2 regions of the Oscillibacter sp. PEA192 genome follow, and region 2 is predicted to be linked to the other one. Evidence: predicted binding sites of a transcription regulator. Region 2 holds the regulator's gene; the other holds the start of a gene.
The links. Region 2 encodes HrcA, which represses chaperone genes, less so after heat shock. Its sites were predicted from a motif close to TGTTAGCACTCNNNNNNNNNGAGTGCTAACA; they were not measured.
Positions count from the first base shown of each region.

Region 1 (5,730 bases), 1.3 Mb from region 2:
GACGGTCTACATCTACCTCCGGGATCGCGCGGATGCCTCCGGCGTCTGCTGGCCGGGGATCAAGACCATCGCCGGTGAGTTGGGCCTCTCACCCCGCACCGTCCAGCGGGCCTTGGCAGATCTGGAACACAGGCAGCTCATTGAGAAGCGGCAGCGCCACCGCGCCAACGGCAGCCTTACCAGCAATCTGTACCGCCTGACAGCGGCAAAAAAGTCACAGTCTCCCGCCAAGGGGGGACTGTGACCTTTTCTCTCCTAAAAATCTGTCCATAGGGTGGCGTCATCATGGCGCATCCAGAAGAACCTACTCTACCGGAGGATATACCAGTACAGAGAAAGAACAAGAATATAAACAATGTTCTTCATGATATAGGTCCATTTGTTGTTGGCATGGTCTTTTCTGAAAATCCACTATAGTTATTCCTGCGGCCACTGAGGTCCTATCTCTGTGGCCGCTGGAGAGGGCTCTATACACTTTAGCTATTAGAGCCTGAAACATCTGCACACTCTCTATTCAGCTGGTCTTAGAACTCTATATATTAAGGTAATAGAAATACTATGCATTGCTATTACAAAGAACAAAATATAGAGTGGTAGATTAGATTCATTCATTGCATCGACATTTGAGGAAACATCTTCTAAAAGAGTATTAAAAATAAGATAAAGGCAATAAAAACCATAGCAAATACCAGTATCGGCATAAAAAAATGTTGCGCTTTTCTTCCCCTATCTGACAAAGGAATGTGTCGATAAGCTGCTCGATGCGCCGATTTTCTGCTTCACTTTCAACATACTCCTTGCCAGAAACACAGTCACCAAGTTCTTCAAATGAACAAATCGCCTCTGGCTTTCGCTTTTCTGCGGAGAGGTATTCATACTTTTTCAGGGCAAGATTTCTGGTAATTCTACTTGCGAATACGGAAAACGGTGACGGCCTTTCTTTGGGAATGGCATTCCATAAGCCTAAATATGTATCGTTCACACATTCCTCGCTGTCCTCATGGTTTAGTAGGATATTACTGGCAATGCGAAAAAAGAGCTTTCCGTATTTTGAGGAGGTTTCTGTAATGGCATCCTCGTTCCTCTCCCAATATAGCCCAATGATTTTTTCATCTTCCATAGGCGACCTCCATTGTGGTACCGCGGTCTAAAAGCGCTTTCACTACCGTCTATATCCTGGGCGATATGGCCATGCGGGGTAAGAACAGTGCACTACTCGCGCTGGTTGCCCAGTTGAAGGGCAAGAAGATTTTGTTTCGCGGTAACCACGATGACCTGTCCGACTATCGCTATCAGCGGCTCTTTGAGGAAATCACTGACTACCGGGAGATTGCCGATTCCTTTGATGGAAAGACATACAAGCTCTGCTTGATGCACTATCCCATCCTGATGTGGAACGGCCAGCATCGCGGATCGATTCTTCTCTACGCCCATACTCATAATACTGTGGAAGAGGCATTCTTCCAGAAATGCGTCAAAGAGCTCAACGAGAACAAGAAACTGAATGTTCAACAAGGAAAGCCCATTCGCGCCATCAATGTCGGCTGCATGATGCCTTACATGGGCTACGAGCCGAGAACGCTGAAAGAAATCCTATCCGCGCATGAATAAGAAAGGAGTGCTGCCTGTGCTGCCAAAAGCACTGTTTTTGAGCACGATTGAGAAGATACGCCAGCAGGAGGCTCGTATTGATGAGTTCGATAAGGCCCTCAGTAAAATGTGCGATGGTTTTCCTGCCTTCGACAAGGACAATCTCTACCTGCTCGCACTGCGCGATTTGCTGAAGTACACTATGCAAGACCAGTATGACAATATCGGCTGGTGGTTATACGAAGCGCCGGATGCCGGTTACACCGTATCCTGGGAAGAAGCCGGCAAGGAAGTCTCTGTTGATTTGACTGAGGCCGGCGCCCTCGAAGTAAAGAAGTCGGGATGCGAGTTTTTAATTTATAAACAAAATGACGATAATTTAAATCGAAACCAAAGAAAAATCGAATATAACAAAACGAATACTCAAAAATAGCAGGAAAGTGTGAACAAAGATCGCTGATTTTGTAAACGTTGGCACTCGTATATTGACATTGCTAAAAACGGGGTTATAATGAACACAATCTTAGGGAGAGGGATAAAGAGATCCCCCCCCAAGAAATCAAATCAAATTATAAATACTCAAGCTCCGGACCGGGAGCTTCTCCCGGAACCGAGAGCGGGAATTGAATGGAGGAACAATTTATGTTACCCAGTATTTTTAGTGAGAACCTGTTTGATGATTTCTTTAATAGCGCAATGTTCCCGAAGGCCGAACATGAGCTGTACGGCAAGCATGCGAAGAACCTGATGAACACCGATGTGCGGGAGGTCGAGAACGGTTACGAGATCGACATGAACCTGCCCGGTTTTAAGAAGGACGAGGTAGAGATCCAGCTGCAGGACGGCTGCCTGACCGTCAGCGCCGCCAAGGGACTGGACAAGGACGAGGAGGATAAGAAGGGCCGTTATATCCGCCAGGAGCGTTACGCCGGTTCCCTCAGCCGCAGCTTCTATGTGGGCGAGGATGTGGAGCCTCAGGATGTGAAGGCCAAGTATGAGAACGGCGTTCTGAAGCTGTTCGTCCCCAAGGCCGAGGTCAAGCAGGTGCCTGCTCAGACCGCTATCGCCATTGAGTGACCAAATGGCCGGGGCCCGCAAGGACGGGTCCCGGCCGGTTTCTTTTAACGGCGGTCCTGCGTCGTATTTCCGTCCGGGTTCCGGGCGGGGATACGAAACAAGATCGAATGGATCGACGGGAGGAAAGTTGGATCCCCCTCTTTTTCCTTAGGAGGCATGATGTATGAATAAAACCGTTTCCCGCGTGCTGTGGATCGTGGCAGGTGTGCTGCTGATCGTGGCGGGTGGTGCGTGTATGCTCCATCCCGGCGCTACCCTGAGCGGGCTGTCCTTCCTGTTAGGAATGGCCATGTTATTTTCCGGTGTGGTAGATATTATGATTTTTGCCACGGCGGGCAGCAGTATTTACGGTTCCGGATGGTTTTTGGTGGATGGCATCCTTACGGTGCTGCTGTCCATCTTCCTGCTGTGCAACCAGATGTTCACCATGATGACTCTGCCCTATATTCTGGGTATGTGGCTGTTGTTCTCCGGCATCACGAAATTTGTAAACTCCTTTGATCTGCGCCGGTTTGGAGTGCGGGGATGGGGCTGGGTGACAGCCTTCGGCCTGCTGATGGCGGCGGCTGGATTCCTCTCCTTTATGGACCCCTTGGCTGCGGCGGTGACGCTGTCCGTTCTGGCGGGGCTGTTCCTGATGATCCAGGGCGTGGTTTCCATCGCGTTCGGGTGTCTGTCCGGACGGTTCTGGATGTAAAGCTTAACAACAAAAATCCACGGTCGCACAGGCTGACTATCTTGTTGAAGAGGTTGCGCATAGAGATGCCTTGAAGGCAGTGCACGGCAGTCATGACTCATGGGAGGAAACACAATGAGTACGCAATATGAATTTATGAAACGACAGGTCGTTGAAGAAGTGGCTGCTCTTCAGGAAAAGCTAATCGCAATCCAGGCGGATTGCATCAACCGGATCAAAGAAATCCCCGTCACTTCTGACCTGGAGGACACCATGGATGAACTGCTTAATAAAATCTCAAATCAGTTCCTCTTTCAGATTGAGGAACCGGAAAGTGCGTCCGTCGTGATCGGCACAGCAAGAGCCGGTCATTTTTCCTGGAGAGTCGAGAATGGGTTTCGAGACATTTTCTCCGTAGAGCAGTGGCTCCGCGACAATCCCGAGTTCAGCATCTATGATGAATACGGTACAGCTATTACATGGGAGCAATTCAAAGAGGCTGTAGCCTGGTGTAATGGGTGAAAACTGCACTTGAAACGGTTTGTGCATTCTGACATATTGGGACCGCATTTTTTTGTACAAGGAGTCGATGACCATGGAGTACAGGGGCCTTTATGTTTCTGCAACACCAGATTGTGAGCCTAATGAAGGCGGATACTATTGTCAGGTATATGCCGACGAGGATTATGGCGACCAGATCGACGACTTTTGTATCCATCCAGATGAGCTTGAAGAGAATGATGATATTAAGCACTGGGGCAAGGTCAATATCGACGGCAGCTACCGATACTATGTTGAGAATGGTGTCATCTCTCCAGAAAACAGCGATATTTAACCACAAGTTGAATGACAAATGACAAACCGAAAGAGTTGTGGTATAGTACAGTCAGAAACCAAGAACAAATCTCTACAGAAAGGACGCAGAACTATGAAGACTATTTCTTCCGCTATCTTCTATATGAGCGAATGGCAGGCTATCTTCCAGTGCGAGGAATATAGCTTTTGCGAAGCACGCCCATATCAAGATAAGCAGAAGAATATGATCGGATTGAGTACCTGTTGACCTGAAAGAATCGGTCTATCAGGATCTCCTTCTCTGAATTATTGAAGCCGCTTGTCTTGAGTGCAGACAAGCGGCTTTTTCATGCCCATGAGGCCAAATAATTCAGATAGGAGGTGTATTTGAGAATGAACATTCCAACGATCAACCTTGCTCGCACAGGCACCAATATTGTGATGCTTCGCAAAGCAGCGGGGCTGACGGTGCATGACCTACAAATGGCATTCGGCTTCAATTCCCCGCAGGCCATTTACAAGTGGCAAAACGGCACTGCGCTGCCGACTGTAGATAATCTTATCGCCCTTGCTGCACTGCTGCATGTGCGTATTGATGATATCCTCATTACCGATCACTCGGTTGCTTAATATGCAGGGAGAACTTCTCCCTGCCATACGGTCCGCTCGTCTAAATGGTTAGGACACAGCCCTTTCACGGCTGCAATGACCGGTTCGAGTCCGGCGCGGATCTCCATAATACTGGGATATTGCTAAGCGGCTAAGGCACCGGCCTTTGATGCCGGCCACTGTTGGTTTGAATCCAACTATCCCAGCCATGATACGGTACTCAAGAGGTTGAAGAGGACAGCCTGCAAAGCTGTTAATCGTCGGTTCGAATCCGACCCGTATCTCCATCTGGTGCCTTCGTCTAATTGGTTAGGACGCAAGCCTCTCAAGCTTGTAATGCTGGGTTCAAATCCCGCAGGCATCACCATCATCATACAGGGGTATAGTTTAACCGGAAGAACAGCGGTCCCCAAAACCGCCCGTGGGTGTTCGAGTCGCCCTATCCCTGCCAATATACTGGGGTGTCGCCAAATGGTCAAGGCACCGGTCTCTGACACCGGCATTTGTTGGTTCAAGTCCAGCCACCCCAGCCATATTTGGAGAGTGAACCCGGAAGGCCCGGGGACCGCCCGCTAAGCGGATCGTATCAGAAGTGATATCAGATTCGAGTTCTGCGCTCTCCGCCATATGGGTCAGTGCGCGTAGTTGGCGATCGCAGCGGTCTGTAAAACCGTGACATCTGAAACATCGTTGGTTCAATTCCAACCTGACCCACCAAAATAGAGGGGTACCCGCTTCTGGGTGCCCCTCTTTCATAATGGTCACATCATTGGCCGGGTGGTCGTAAAACAGTAAAATGAAAAAATGGTGAAAACCTTGAGTTTTCAAAGGGTGCGGCGTGACTTCGGTCACGCCGTTTCCTCTTTCATCAGCTCATTCAGCGGGATGAAGCCCAGCCCATCGTACTGGATGTGAATGTGCTGCACACGCTTCCCGCTGGATTTGTCCGGTGCGTCCACATAGATGGCGGACACCAGTTCCCG
Region 1 covers NZ_AP018532.1:1,507,357-1,513,086, reverse strand. Annotated here, with positions in the region: gene DN611_RS07415 (helix-turn-helix domain-containing protein) at 1-244, shown strand, start outside; gene DN611_RS07410 (RNA polymerase sigma factor) at 650-1,120, opposite strand; gene DN611_RS07405 (metallophosphoesterase) at 1,135-1,611, shown strand; gene DN611_RS07400 (hypothetical protein) at 1,628-2,023, shown strand; gene DN611_RS07395 (Hsp20/alpha crystallin family protein) at 2,233-2,667, shown strand; gene DN611_RS07390 (HdeD family acid-resistance protein) at 2,831-3,364, shown strand; gene DN611_RS07385 (hypothetical protein) at 3,479-3,865, shown strand; gene DN611_RS07380 (hypothetical protein) at 3,939-4,178, shown strand; gene DN611_RS07375 (helix-turn-helix domain-containing protein) at 4,532-4,768, shown strand; tRNA gene DN611_RS07370 (tRNA-Glu) at 4,798-4,874, shown strand; tRNA gene DN611_RS07365 (tRNA-Gln) at 4,881-4,956, shown strand; tRNA gene DN611_RS07360 (tRNA-Cys) at 4,958-5,034, shown strand; tRNA gene DN611_RS07355 (tRNA-Glu) at 5,038-5,114, shown strand; tRNA gene DN611_RS07350 (tRNA-Trp) at 5,124-5,198, shown strand; tRNA gene DN611_RS07345 (tRNA-Gln) at 5,205-5,280, shown strand; tRNA gene DN611_RS07340 (tRNA-Tyr) at 5,377-5,464, shown strand; gene DN611_RS16980 (DUF4368 domain-containing protein) at 5,596-5,730, opposite strand, start outside.
Region 1: DN611_RS07395 (Hsp20/alpha crystallin family protein) is a predicted target of HrcA. The motif match lies at 2,060-2,090, and genes of this name have one in related genera.

Region 2 (14,632 bases):
CCCAGAGCGCTGCGCAGCTCCTCCAGGAACAGCCGGATGCTGGCCGCCCGGTCGGCGCCGTTGTAGTCGATCTTGTCCAGCTTCCCTACTGTGGGATAGCCCACATCCGTTAGCAGGATTTCATCAAAACCCTGTTGTGCCAGCTCCGCCGCCAGGGTGCACAGGTACTGCCGGGCCGCCGGCTTGCTGGGATCCAGCCAGTTTCCGTTGTTCCCGTCGTAGAAGATATAGCCGCCGGTGTTCTTCAGTCCCATGCCCTCCACGTCCGCGCGGGCGGCAATGGGGTCCAGGAAGCAGCTCATCCGGCCGATGGAGTGGTAACTGCTTTCCGTCACCTCCGCCAGAGCCGCCGCCGTGTCCTCCGCCGTGCTCACGGTGCCGGCCGCGGCGCCAGTGGCAGCAAAGTAGATGTGTCCGGTGCTGTCTTTCAGCGTGACGGCAGCAGCGTTATAGGCGGGAGCAGACATCACAGAGGCTCCCAGCCAGGCATCTTTCCAGCCCGCCTGGGTCAGCGGCGCGGCGGAAGCAGAGAAGGCAGCCAGAGCCTTCGGCTTCTCCGGCTCCTGAATGGTAATCTCTACGTCCTCTGGGGGCACTTCCTCTTCCGCGGGGGGCGTCTCCGTCTTCCATGGCAACTCCAGGTGGAAGCTGCCGTCCCTATCATAGACGATATACTCCTGCAGCCATAGAAAGCCCACCGCCGCCAGGATGATGAGCACCAGCAGCACTGCCAGCGCGATCTTCCCCTTGGAGGTCCTGCCCCGGTAGCTCCGGTAGCCCTTGGTGCCTCCCATGTCCGTCACCTCTTCTCCAGGAGATTGCCCCTGCCCGTCAGGGCTGGATGGCGTTGAGCTTGTTCACGCGCCGCTCATGCCGGCCACCCTCAAAGTCCGTGGAGAGGAACACCTCCACCATCCGCTCCGCCAGGTTCTTGCCGGTGAACCCCGCGCCGATGGCAAGCATATTGGCGTCGTTGTGGCGGCGGGTCATCTCCGCCTCCAGGGAGTCGGCACAGTGGGCGCAGCGGATACCCTGCACCTTGTTGGCGGCAATGGAGATGCCGATGCCGGTGGTGCAGATGACGATGCCCCGATCATACTCGCCGGAGGCCACAGCCCGGGCCGCCGCCTCGCCGAAGTCGGGGTAGTCGCAGCTCTCCGTCGAGTAGCAGCCGAAGTCCTTGTATTCATGGCCCAGCTTCTCCAGAAGCTGGATGATGTCGCATTTCAGCGCGTAGCCGCCGTGATCAGAACCCAGAGCGATTTTCATGGTGATCGTTCTCCTTTTCAAATCAAGTCATCCCATTCGGAGAGGAATGGGGCTGGAATGGATTTATTATAGCCAGTTTTCCCCTGAAAAGCAAATCACAATTCATGCCACACCGGTTTCCCCTGCCGGAAGGCGGCAAAACGGCGGAATCCGCAGGCCCGCAGCAGCGCCTGCCCCTCCCGGACGGCACAGCCCACAAACCCCGGCGTGTGGGCATCCGTCCCCAGGGTGACGATCTCGCCGCCCAGGGAGCGGTACAGCTGCAGCCACTTTTCGTCCGGCAGCGGGGTGTTGCCCCGGTTGGTGTTGAGCTCGATCCCGATGCCCTTGGGGATGATGAGGCGGAAGATCTCCGCGATCTCCTCCTCGAACCCGTCGAAGCTGACATGCATCCCCCGGTTCTCGTTCAAATACCGCAGGGGCAGCGTCAGATGGCCCAGTACCTGGAATCGCCCCCACTCCGCGAGCTTCCGCACCTGGCCCAGGTAGTCGGCAAGGCAGTCCCGCGCTTCCTGTTCATCCCGCGGGGTAAGGAAATACAGGTCCCGGCCCTCCATCTTCTCCGACAGGGTGTGGATGGAGCCGATGAGAAAGTCCAGCGGCGGGGCCTCCGCCAGCATGGACTCCATCCGCCTGATGCCCCACACGGCGTCTCCCAGCTCCGCGCCCAGGCGCAACGTGATCCGGTCCCCCACCGCCGTCCGGGCGGCGCGGAACTCCGCAATCATGGGATCCCAGTCATAGGCCCCCCGGGGTTCGGTGGTGCCGAACCGGATGGGCTCCACATGGTCTGTGAAGCAGATCTCCTGGAACCCCAGCCGGATGGCCGCCTCCGCCATCTCCTGCATGGAGGCGGAGGCGTCCGGTGAGATGCGGGAGTGGACGTGGTAGTCGGCTAAATACATACGTGCCTCACTTTTTGAACTTCTTGAAGAACTTCTTCTGCTCCTCGTAATTGCTCTCGCCCATGGTCTCGGCGAACTTCTTCAGGGCTTCCTTCTGCTCCTTGTTCAGATTTTTGGGGGTTTCAATGTAGACGGTGACATACTGGTCGCCCCGCCCCCGGCCGTTGATGGAGGGGATGCCCTTGCCCTTCAGGCGGAAGGTGGTGCCGGACTGGGTGCCCTCCGGCAGGGTATACTTCACTTTGCCGTCGATGGTGGGGATCTCCAGCTCCGCACCCAGCACCGCCTGGGTGAAGGTGATGGGCGCCTCGCACAGGACGGAGGTGCCCTCCCGCCGGAACAGCTCGTGAGGCCGGACCGTAATGGTAATCAGCAGGTCGCCCGCCGGGCCGCCGTTCTTGCCGGCGTTGCCCTGTCCACGGATGGAGATGGTCTGCCCGTTGTCGATGCCGGCGGGAATGCTGGCCTGAATGGTCTTTTTCTTGCGCACCATACCACTGCCCCGGCAGTCCTTGCAGGGCTGGTGGATAATCCGCCCCTTGCCGCCGCACTTGGGGCAGGGGGAGGAGGTGGCGAACACGCCCATGGGCGTCTGCCGCCGGACCTGGACCGTCCCGGTGCCGTGGCAGTCCGGGCACACCTCCGGCGACGTGCCGGGGGCACAGCCGTTGCCGTGGCAGGTGTCGCAGGTCTCATACCGCTCCACGGTGACTGCCTTCTCACAGCCGAAGGCCGCCTCCTCGAAGCTGATGGCGATGGACATGCGGATGCTCTCGCCCCGCTGGGGGGCGTTGGGATTGGTGCGCCGCCCGCCGCCGAAGCCGCCGCCGAAAAAGCTGCCGAAGATGTCCCCCAGGTCGCCGAAGTCGAAGCTCCCGTCGAATCCGCCGCCGAAGCCCCCGGCGCCGAAGTTGGGGTCAACGCCCGCATGGCCGTACTGGTCGTACCGGGCCTTCTTGTCCGCGTCGGAGAGGACCTCATAGGCCTCGTTGACCTCCTTGAACTTCTCCTCCGCCGTCTTGTCCCCCGGATTCAGGTCCGGGTGATACTTCCGGGCCATTTTTTTATAGGCCTTTTTGATCTCATCCTCAGAGGCTCCCCGGGAAACCCCCAGGACCTCGTAGTAATCGCGTTTCTGTTCTGCCATAGAATCACCAACTTTTCAATTAGGAATGGGGAGTTAGGAATTAGGAATTGTGGAATCCGCTCCCGGCGGATGAATTGAAATCCGTCCGGCTCCGCCGGACACCTCAATTCCTTATTCCTGATTTCTAATTCCTAATTCATGAGAGCGTGCCGCGCAGGCGGGGGTGTCCCCCGCCCGCGCGGCCGCATGGCATCTGATCACTTCTTGTTATTCTCGTCATCGTCGACCACCTTGTAGTCGGCGTCATAATACTGGCCCTGCTGGGCGCCGGCGTCGGGGCCGGCCTGCTGCTGGGCGCCGCCCTGGGCCCCCTGGGGATTGGCCTGCTGATACAGCTTCTCGCTGACGGCGTAGAAGGCCTGGGTCAACTCGTCGGTAGCGGTCTTGATGGCAGCGGTATCCGTGCCTTTCAGAACCTCCTTCAGTTTGTCGATTCCGGCCTGGACCTTGCTCTTGTCATCGGCAGGGATCTTGTCGCCCATCTCGGAGAGGGTCTTCTCGCTCTGGTAGACCATCTGGTCGGCCTGGTTGCGGACCTCGACCTCCTCCTTCAGCTTCTTGTCCTGGGCAGCATACTGCTCGGCCTCCTTGACGGCCTTCTCAATGTCCTCCTTGCTCATGTTGGAGGAGGAAGTGATGGTGATATGCTGCTCCTTGCCGGTGCCCAGGTCCTTGGCGGAGACGTTGACGATGCCGTTGGCGTCGATGTCGAAAGTCACCTCGATCTGGGGCACGCCGCGGCGGGCCGGAGCGATGCCGTCCAGGTGGAAGCGGCCCAGAGACTTGTTGGCCGCGGCCATCTCCCGCTCGCCCTGGAGGACGTTGACCTCCACGCTGGTCTGGTTGTCAGCGGCGGTGGAGAAGATCTGGCTCTTCTTCACGGGGATGGTGGTGTTCCGGTCGATCAGCTTGGTGAACACGCCGCCCATGGTCTCAATGCCCAGGGACAGGGGTGTGACATCCAGCAGCAGCAGCCCCTTCACGTCGCCGGTGAGGACGCCCGCCTGCAGGGCGGCGCCCATGGCCACGCACTCGTCGGGGTTGATGCCCTTGAAGGGCTCGTTGCCGGTGAAGTTCTTCACGGCCTCCTGCACGGCGGGGATCCGGCTGGAGCCGCCCACCAGCAGGACCTTGCTCAGGTCACTGGGCTTCAGGCCCGCGTCGGACATGGCCTGGCGCACGGGGCCCATGGTGGCGTCCACCAGATGGGCGGTCAGCTCGTTGAACTTGGCCCGGGACAGGGTCACGTCCAGGTGCTTGGGGCCGTTGGCGTCGGCGGTGATATAGGGCAGGTTGATGTTGCTGGTGGTGACGCCGGAGAGCTCGATCTTGGCCTTCTCGGCGGCCTCCTTCAGCCGCTGCATAGCCACTCGGTCGGTGGACAGGTCCACGCCGTCGGTGCGCTTGAACTCGCTGACCAGCCACTTCATGATGCACTCGTCGAAGTCATCGCCGCCCAGGCGGTTGTTACCGGCGGTGGCCAGGACCTCGATCACGCCGTCGTCGATGTCCAGGATGGACACATCGAACGTGCCGCCGCCCAGGTCGTACACCATGATCTTCTGGCTCTGTTCCTTATCCACGCCGTAGGCCAGGGCCGCGGCGGTAGGTTCGTTGATGATGCGTTTCACGTCCAGGCCGGCGATCCTGCCGGCGTCCTTGGTGGCCTGGCGCTGGGAGTCAGTGAAGTAGGCGGGAACCGTGATGACCGCCTCGGTGACTGTGCTACCCAGATAGGCCTCAGCGTCCGCCTTCAGCTTCTGGAGGATCATGGCGCTGATCTCCTGGGGGGTGTAGCTCTTGCTGTCAATGGTCACTTTATAATCGCTGCCCATCTCCCGCTTGATGGAAGAGATGGTGCGGTCCGGATTGGTAATGGCCTGGCGTTTAGCCACTTGACCCACCATGCGCTCGCCGGTCTTGGAGAAAGCCACCACGGACGGGGTGGTCCGGTTGCCCTCCGCATTGGGGATGACCACAGCCTCGCCGCCCTCCATGACGGCCACACAGCTATTTGTCGTACCTAAGTCGATACCGATAACCTTAGACATAATGATTGCCTCCAATTTATGATCAAATAATTCTATCTCAACAAATAAAAATTTGCGATTGTTGTTTTCATTCACGCCAGGCGAATCCATTGCAATGATTTGTCAGGATATATGCCTGACAAAAACACGTTGGCTCGTGCGCCTTGGGCGCACACGCCAGTGGCCGATGTCCCTGGTGCGGGGGAAGGTCGAGGGGGGACACAGTCCCCCTCTCGAATTCGCTCAGTTTGCCACCTGCACAATAGCGTGTCGGATCACCTTGTCACCCAGCAGGAACCCCGCCTGGAACACCTGGGATACCACGTTCTCCCCAAGGTTCTCATCATCGATGTGCATAACGGCGTTGTGCTTTTCCGGGTCAAATGGCTGGCCCTGGGCCTCGATCTCCGTGACTCCCAGCTTCTTCAGGATCTCCTGGTACTGGTGGAAGATCATCTCCAGCCCCTTCTTGTGGGGAGAGTCCTCATCGCCCTCAGTGGCCACAGCCCGCTCCAGGTTGTCGTACACCGCCAGGAACTCCTTGATGGTGTCCGCCTTGGCGTCCTGGTAGAGATTGTCTTTCTCCTTAGCGGTGCGCTTGCGGTAGTTGTCGTACTCTGCCGTCAGCCGGACGAACTGATCCTTCACGGACTCCAACTGCCGGGCGGCCAGCTCCGCCGCCTCCATCTGCTCCCGGGTCAGGGTGTAGGTCTTTTCCTTTTTCTTCTTGCCCCTGGCGGCCTTCTCCGCCTTCTCATCGGGCACCTTCTCCTCCGCGGGGGGAGCCTCTTCCTGAGGAGCCTCCTGCGGCTCTTCCGGCGTCTCCTCCGCCGGCTGCTTCGTCTCTTCGCTCATTCTTTTGCATCCTCCTTCGGGGGTAATTCCTGTTTGCCGAACAGCCGCGTCAATCCCTCCGCAAAGCCGGAGAGCCGGGCGGCCACGGTTCCGTAATCCATTCGTGTGGGTCCCACCACGCCGATCAGGCCCCGCATGTCGTTGCCGATGTCATAGCTGGCCACCACCACACTGGTGTCCTGCAGGGCCTCGCTGACATTCTCCGGACCGATCAGGATCTTCATGGGCCCCTCGTCCGGCACAGGGAGATTCTCCTTGCTGTCGGACAAAAAGCTCATCAGCTGGTGGGCCTTGTCTGCGTCCCGGAACTCCGGCAGCTTCAGCAGTTGGCTGGTGCCCACGGTAAACACCTCTTTCTGCCCCGCCTCCTGCAGCACATCCGCCGCGTAGGCGATGGTCTGGCTCAACAGCAGGAACATCTGGGGCGTCACCTGTTCGGACACATCCATCAGCCGCCGGTTCATCTCGTCTGCGGAGATCCCGGTGAAGTTGCTGTTCAGCAGGTTCACCAGGGTGGGCATCTGCTCGGTGTCCACCTTCAGCTGCATCCGCAGCAGCTGGCTCTTCACCCGGTTGTCGCCCATCATCATGACCACGATGCAGCTGTGCTCATCCACGGGCAGCAGCTCAAACCGCCGGGCGGTCATCTGCTTCTTGCCGGTGGCGGCCACATAGGCGGGGTAGTTCATCAGAGAACTCACCGCTCGGCCCGCCTGGGAGATCACCCGGTCCAGCTCCTCCATCCGCATCTGGAGGGACTGGTTGATCCGCTCCGTCTCTGCGATGGAGAGCCGCTGGCGCTCCATCAGCTCGTTGACATACAGCCGGTAACCCTTGGGAGAGGGCACCCGCCCAGCGGAGGTGTGGGGCTGTTCCAGATAGCCCAGCTCCGTCAGATCCGACAGCTCGTTGCGAATGGTGGCGGAGCTGACGCCGCCCATCTCCGCGGCAATGGCCTTGGAACCCACCGGCTCTGCAGTACGGACATAGTCCTCCACCACCACTTTCAGTATTTGCTTTTTCCGGTCTGTGAGTTCCACAAAAAGCACCTCTGGTCCAAGCTGTCTCACGCTGGTTTTAGCACTCCTTTCTCCGGAGTGCTAAAACGAGTTTACCACCACGCGCCTTCATTGTCAACGGATGGATATAAACAAATTGTAAACAAATGCCATCGGATTTTTGAACATTTTCCGCGGCTCCGCAAATCAAAAACCGGCCGCCTGCCGCGGCCGGTTTTTCGTCTCACATGGTCCCCCTGTCCGCTCAGTCCGGCCTGGCCCCCGCCCCCTGCCGGGGCAGCATCCCCGTCCGCTGAAGGGCTGGCTGCAGCGCCCGCAGTAGAAGCACCAGCAGCACCGTCTGCACCGGCAGCATGATGAGGTTTTTCACCGCGCTGAGAGACGCGCTGGCATACCAGGCCTCCAGGCTGAAGCGGCCGTTGCTGTTGAGAATGGCGATCCACAGCGCCCCCAGCACCACGTTCTGCACATTGGTGACCAGCTTGGCGCAGAAGATCCGCCAGACCCGCAGGGGCGCCCGGTACAGGAACAGAGCGTAGGTCAGCACACCCAGCATGGTGGTCAGAGTATAGCCGGGGAAAAAGGGATAGCCGCCTCCTCCAGTGAGGAAGAAGCTGAGGATGTCCTCCGCAAAGGCGAACAGCAGGCCCAGCACCGGGCCGCAGACCCAAGCACAGACGGACCGGGCCAGGAAGCCCCAGGTGACCTTGGCCCCGCCGAACAGCGGCACCGAGGGCACTTGGGCCAGCACAATGCACAGGGCGATCATCAGGGCGGAGAACAGCAGCTTCCGAAGGTCCCGGACCTCCCGGGACGCGTCCCGCCAGTAGTCGGCGGAAAAGGGATGTGCGTACATAAAAAACCTCCTTCTGTTTTGGCAGTCCGAAATTCGGAGATGCCGCACAGAGGAAGGCCGAAAGGGTCCCTGTATGCGGCAGCGGGATGCGGGACACACACTGCGGACTCGCGGTCCTTTCGTCCGAAGAGCAACTCCCCGTCTCTCCAGCACTGGATGTACACGTATGTCCCTACTCTGCCTGTTAGATATTGTCCATTATAGGACTTTCGCGGAAAAAAGCAAGGGTTTCCGCCGTTTTTCCAGCACACCTTGCGGCAATCCGGTCCATGTGTTAAGATGACCGCAACCCGAATGGGAGAGGAGGCGATCCGCAGATGGTTCTTTTGATTACCGGCGCCTCGCACACAGGCAAAACCCTGCTGGCCCAGAGACTTCTCCAGACATACCGCTATCCCTGTCTCTCCATGGATCTTCTGAAAATGGGACTTATCCGAAGCGGCAACACCCGCCTCACGCCGGAGGATGACCGGGAGCTGGAGTCCTATCTGTGGCCGATTGTGCGGGAGATCATCAAAACCGCCATTGAAAACCGCCAGGATCTGATCGTGGAGGGCTGTTATGTCCCCCCACGCTGGAGTCAGGACTTTACGCCGTCCTATCTCCGGGAAATCCGCTTTTGCTGCCTTGTGATGACCAAGGCATATATCGAGACCCATTTTGCAGACATACAAAAATATGCCTGTGCGGCAGAGCGGCGCATTGACGATTCCACCTGTACGAAAGAGACTCTCCTCCTGGATAACGCGCACTATCAGCAGATGTGCGAGACCTGGGGGTATCCCTGTATTCTGATCGATCAGGCGTACGAGGTGGATATCCCCCTGTGAAAAAACGATCCCGGCCCTTTCGGCCGGGATCGTTTTTTCACTTACTCTACGTTACTGGGCAGCGCCAGCGGTCTCCGCAGCCTTCGCGGCAGCGGCCTTCTCCGCCTGGGCCTTCTTGATGGCCTTGTACTTCTCCTTCTCCTCCGCGGTGGCGATGGGAAGGATGGCGTCCCGCGGGCAGACCTTGGTGCAGAGCTTGCAGCCCACGCACTTGTCGTAGTCGATGACGGCCACGCCGTTCACCACATGAATGGCGTCCTTCTTGCACTCCTTCTGGCACAGGCCGCAGCCAATGCAGGAGTGGGTGCAGACGCTCATGGCAGCCTTGCCCTTGTCCTGGTTGGCGCAGGCCACGTGGACCTTCTTGGACACAGGGACCTCCGTAATCAGATGGCGGGGGCAGGCCTTGGCGCAGGCCATGCAGTCGGTGCACTTGTCCGGGTCCACCACGGCGGCGCCGTTGGGACCGATGGACATGGCGCCGAACTGGCAGGCGGACACGCAGGAGCCGAAGCCCAGACAGCCGAACTGGCACTCCAGAGGACCACCGGCCACCTTGGTGGCGGACAGGCAGTCCTTCACACCGACGTACTCATAACGCTTGGCGGCGTTGGTGCCGCCGTTGCAGCGGACAAAAGCCACCTTCCGCTCACCGGAGGGAGCCTCCTGGCCCATGATCTTTGCGATGGCGGCAGCATTCTCCGCGCCGGCAGGGGCGCACGCATTCACCGGAGCCGTGCCCGCCAGGATGGCGGCGGCACAGCCGGCGCAGCCGGGGAAGCCGCAGCCGCCGCAGTTGGCGCCGGCCAGATGGCTGAGGATTTCCTCTTCCCGGGGGTCCTTCTTTACCTCAAAGACCTTGGAGGCTACTGCCAAGATGAAGCCGAACACGGCGCCGAGGACAGCCAGCACCACAACGGCAGCAATGACATTTCCGATATCCATTTTCCTCTTGCCTCCTCTTACCAGACCTTCAAACCGGAGAAGCCCATAAACGCCAGGGCCATCAGACCAGCGGTGACCAGGGCGATGGGAAAGCCCTCAAACGCCTTGGGATAGTCCGCAAACACCAGCCGCTCCCGGATGCTGGCGAACAACACGATGGCCAGCAGGAAGCCCAGGCCGCCGGTGATGCCGTAAACTACGGAGGAGATGAAGTTATAGTTGTTCTGCACGTTCAGCAGCACCACGCCCAGTACGGCGCAGTTGGTGGTAATCAGGGGCAGATACACACCCAGAGCCGTGTACAGAGACGGCATGGATTTCTGTAAAAACATCTCCACGAACTGGACCAGGGATGCGATGACCAGAATGAAGGTCACGGTCTGCATATACTCCAGTCCAAAGCGAACCAGGACGAACTCGTTGACCGCATAGCACACGGCGGAAGCCAGTCCCATGACGAACGTCACAGCGATGCCCATGCCCACAGCGGTGTCCACCTTCTTGGAAACACCCAGGAAGGGGCAGATGCCTAAGAACTGGGAGAAGATGAAGTTGTTTGCCAGAATGGCACCCAGCGTAATTGCCAGGAGTTCATAGATTTGATCCATTATTTGCTCTCCTCCTTATTTTTCTTAGGTCTGGACAGCGCCCACTGCATCAGGGCAATGAGGCAGCCCAGCACCAGGAAGCCGCCGACGGGCAGGGTCAGCATGCCGATGGGGAACTGCTCCGGCAGGATCTGAATACCGTCGCCGCCGTTGAGGATACCGCCGCCGAAGGTGCCGGCGCCCAGAAACTCACGGATGATGCACATAACCATCAGCACCACAGTGTAGCCAAAGCCCTGGAAGATACCGTCCCAGAAGGAAGCGGCCACACCGTTCTTGTAGGAGAAGGACTCCGCCCGGCCCAGGATGATGCAGTTCACCACGATCAGGGGGATGAACACGCCCAGCGACTCGGACAGGGCCGGAACGAATGCCTGGATCAGCAGATCCACGCAGGTCACGAAGCCAGCGATCACCACAATGAACATGGCGATACGGATCTTGTCCGGCACGATCTTGCGGATAGCCGCGATGATGACATTGGAAAGGGTCAGGATGACGGTGACCGCCACGCCCATGCCCAGGCCGTTGAAGAACGAGGTGGTGATGGCCATGGTGGAACACATGCCCAGCACCTGCACCAGCACAGGGTTGTTGGTGATCAGTCCCTCTTTGAACTGTTTGCCTAAATTCATGAATTGCTCCTCCCTTCTCAGCCCATGGCAGCCACGGCAGCCAGCGCCGCATTCACGCCGGCAGTCACACCCTTGGTGGAGACGGTGGCGCCGGTGATGGCGTCCACGTTAGTGCCCACCGTCAGAGTGCCGTCCGCCGCGCTCTTGCCGATAAACTGGTCCAGCACGCCCACGCCGGAGGCGGTGGGTTCGTTGCCCACGACCTTCGTGCCGATGCCGGAGGTCTCAGAGTGGTTGACGACAGAAACGCCAGTGACGGCGCCTTCCGCGTCCACGCCCACCATCATTTCAATGCTGCCCTGGGAGCCGGAGGCGGTGACCTTTACGGCATAGCCGGCGGCCTCGCCGTTCACCTGGACCTCGTACATCTCGTTCAGGGTGCCGCCGGCAGCTGTGGCCGCAGCGGTCATGTCGCCAGACAGTTCCAGCGCGTCGGAGAAGGTGGTGTTGTCCGGATCGGACACCACGGCCAGCATGGCCGCTTCAGTCTTCTGCTGGTTGATCTCAGCGATGGGGCCGGCCGTCACACCGTTGACCAGACCCAGCAGCAGTGCCACGATCAGGCAGGTCCCCAGCAGGGTCACAGTCAGCTTTACGATGTACTTGGGGTCCATATCAATCTTTTCTTTGGTCTTGACTTCGTTGCTCATTTCGCAGCCGCCTCCTTGTTAGCGGATTTCACAACGCCGAAGCGAGAGGGCTTCACAGCCTTGTCGATCAGCGCCACTACCAGGTTCATAATCATGATGGAGTAGCACACGCCCTCGGGATAGGAGCCGAAGTAGCGGATGAACACCGTCAGCAGGCCGCAGCCCAGGCCGAAGATCAGCTGGCCGGTCTTGGTGACGGGGGAGGTGGTGTAGTCAGTGGCCATGAAGAAGGCACCCAGCATCAGGCCGCCGCCGAAGATGCTGTACAGCATGAACTGCAGATTGTCGGCGCCGCCCTTGGGGAACAGGAAGGTCAGCACGGCCACGGTGGCGATGTAGGCCGCGGGGGTCTGCCAGCTGATGACCTTGCGCCAGATCAGATACGCTCCGCCCACGATCAGCAGCAGGGCGGAGATCTCGCCCAGGGAGCCGCCGATATTGCCCAGGAACATATCCGTCACGCTGTACTGGCTGGTGAGGCCGGCCATGTCGCCGGTCTTCATATAGGCCAGAGGCGTGGCAGCGGTAACCACGTCGGCAGTGCCGGCCAGGGGCACCCAGCCGGCCTGGGGATCCGCCCAGGCGCCGCTCATGGTGCCGGCATAGCTGGCCACCAGGGCGGCACGGCCCGCCAGCGCGGGGTTGACGAAGTTCTTGCCGATGCCGCCGAACAGCTGCTTGACCACCACGATGGCGAAGAAGTCGCCCACCAGGATCATCCAGTAGGGCATGTTCACCGGGCACACGAACGCCAGCAGGATGCCGGTAACCGCGGCGGAGAGATCGTTCACGGACTGGGGCTTCTTCATGAGCTTGCGATAGCCCCACTCAAAGAACATGCAGCCCACCACGGACACGGCAGTCAGAGTCAGGGCCCGGAAGCCGAACTTCACAATGGCCCAGATCAGGGCGGGCATCATGGCGATGATAACATCCAGCATGATGGAGCGGGTGTTCTCCGCCGCCCGGATGTGGGGAGAAGAAGTGGCAATCAGTTTGAGATTCTTGTAGTCAGTCATTTCGCAGCGGCCTCCTTTGCTTCTTCGGCCTTTTTCTTTGCCTCGGCGGCAGCCCGGTCAGCGGCCGCCTTGTCCTTCACCAGCTGCTTGCCGGTTTTGAACATATGGGTCAGGTGCATCCGGGCCGGGCAGATGTAGGAGCAGGCGCCGCACTCCATGCAGTCCATGATGTGGGCGTCATTCAGCTCCTCCACCATGCCCTTGGAGGCATACTGGTACATGAACAGGGGCTCCAGGTGCATCGGGCAGACGGACACGCACTTGCCGCAGCGGATGCACTGGGGATTCTCCACGGTCTTCTCCTCGTTCTCGCAGAAGGCCAGGATGGCGCCGGTGCCCTTGGCCACGGAGATGTCCGCGGTGTACTGGGCCATGCCCATCATGGGGCCGCCGGCGATCAGCTTGTATGTACCGTCCTTCAGGCCGCCGCAGGCGTCCAACAGGCTGGAGACGGGGGTGCCGATGGGGCACTCCAAGTTCTTGGGCTCCACCACGCCGGAGCCGGAGACGGTGACGATCTTGCGCACCACGGGCATACCGGTGGTCAGGGCCCGGTAGATGGCGCATGTGGTGTTGATGTTGAATACGGCGCAGCCGATATCGGCGGGCAGTCCGCCGGGGGGCACCTGGCGGCCGGTGATGGCCTGGCAGAGCTGTTTCTCACCGCCCTGGGGGTAGCGGCAGCGCAGGGGCTCCACCACCACGGGGGCCTTCTGCTCGGCAATGACCTTGTTCATGGCGTCGATGCCGTTGCGCTTGTTGTCCTCCACGCCGATGACGACCTTGTCCACGCCGAACATCTTGGCCAGGAACTTGGCGCCGCCAATGATCTCCTCAGGCCGCTCCAGCATGGTGCGGTGGTCGCCCGTGATGTAGGGCTCGCACTCCGCGCCATTGATGATGACGGTGTTCACCTTGCCGATGCCGCTGGTGATCTTCACGTGGGTGGGGAACGTAGCGCCGCCCATGCCGACGATGCCGGCGTTCTTGACGATCTCCACCATCTCCTCCACGCTGAGGGCATTGGGATCCGCGGGGGCCTGGACCTCTTCGCTCACCTCGTCCTGCATGTCGTTTTCAATGACCACAGACGTGATGTTGCCGCCCATGGAATAGGGGCGGGGTTCCACTGCCTTCACCGTGCCGGAAACGCTGGCGTGAATCGGGGCGCCCAATCCGTGGAATTCGCCGATCTTCTGGCCCACCTTCACGTGGTCCCCGGCCTTGACCAGGGGCGTGCAGGGCGCGCCAAAGTGCATCGACATGGGGATGACCACAACAGCCGGCGGAGCCAGCTGCTCGATGGCCTTTTCATTGGTTGCGGCCTTCATATCATGGGGATGAACGCCGCCAAAGAAAGCTTGTGCCATTGTCTTCACCTCATTTTTACTCCTTGATAGTCGGCCCGGGCAGGAGGGCACGGCCCCTCCCCTTCCCAAGAGAGGGGGTCTCCAGGCAGGCGACACTATCACATACTGCGCCTCATTCTACACCTATTTTTGAAAAATGTCCAGACTGTGAACGACAACTTTTGAAAAAAATATGCTTCTTTATACAGAATCTTTGCAACTTTTCACACGTTTTATCCAGTTCTGTCATTCCCTCCCATTTTTACGCCGTCTCTTGTTATTTCAGAAGAAACATGATATGCTTGGTGATACGGGTCCGGCTCCGGCCGCCCCATTTTCAAATTATCTGGAGGCCAAGACATATTATGATGGCACAACTGATCGACCGAAAGCATCTGAAGCAGGAGATGAAGGAGCTGCTGCGCTCCGCCCAGGTCAGCCCCCGCGGGATGACCTGCCTGTACCTGGCCCTGGTGCTGGTGCTGAACCTGGCGGACAGCTTCATGGGTCTTATG
Region 2 covers NZ_AP018532.1:2,788,782-2,803,413, forward strand. Annotated here, with positions in the region: gene DN611_RS13920 (putative glycoside hydrolase) at 1-794, opposite strand, end outside; gene rpiB (ribose 5-phosphate isomerase B) at 832-1,269, opposite strand; gene DN611_RS13930 (histidinol-phosphatase HisJ family protein) at 1,365-2,174, opposite strand; gene dnaJ (molecular chaperone DnaJ) at 2,182-3,321, opposite strand; gene dnaK (molecular chaperone DnaK) at 3,519-5,372, opposite strand; gene grpE (nucleotide exchange factor GrpE) at 5,595-6,206, opposite strand; gene hrcA (heat-inducible transcriptional repressor HrcA) at 6,203-7,246, opposite strand; gene DN611_RS13955 (folate family ECF transporter S component) at 7,470-8,081, opposite strand; THF riboswitch at 8,159-8,263, opposite strand; gene DN611_RS13960 (adenylate kinase) at 8,399-8,911, shown strand; gene DN611_RS13965 (RnfABCDGE type electron transport complex subunit B) at 8,963-9,856, opposite strand; gene rsxA (electron transport complex subunit RsxA) at 9,874-10,464, opposite strand; gene rsxE (electron transport complex subunit RsxE) at 10,464-11,099, opposite strand; gene DN611_RS13980 (RnfABCDGE type electron transport complex subunit G) at 11,117-11,749, opposite strand; gene DN611_RS13985 (RnfABCDGE type electron transport complex subunit D) at 11,746-12,768, opposite strand; gene rsxC (electron transport complex subunit RsxC) at 12,765-14,138, opposite strand; gene DN611_RS13995 (DUF975 family protein) at 14,483-14,632, shown strand, end outside.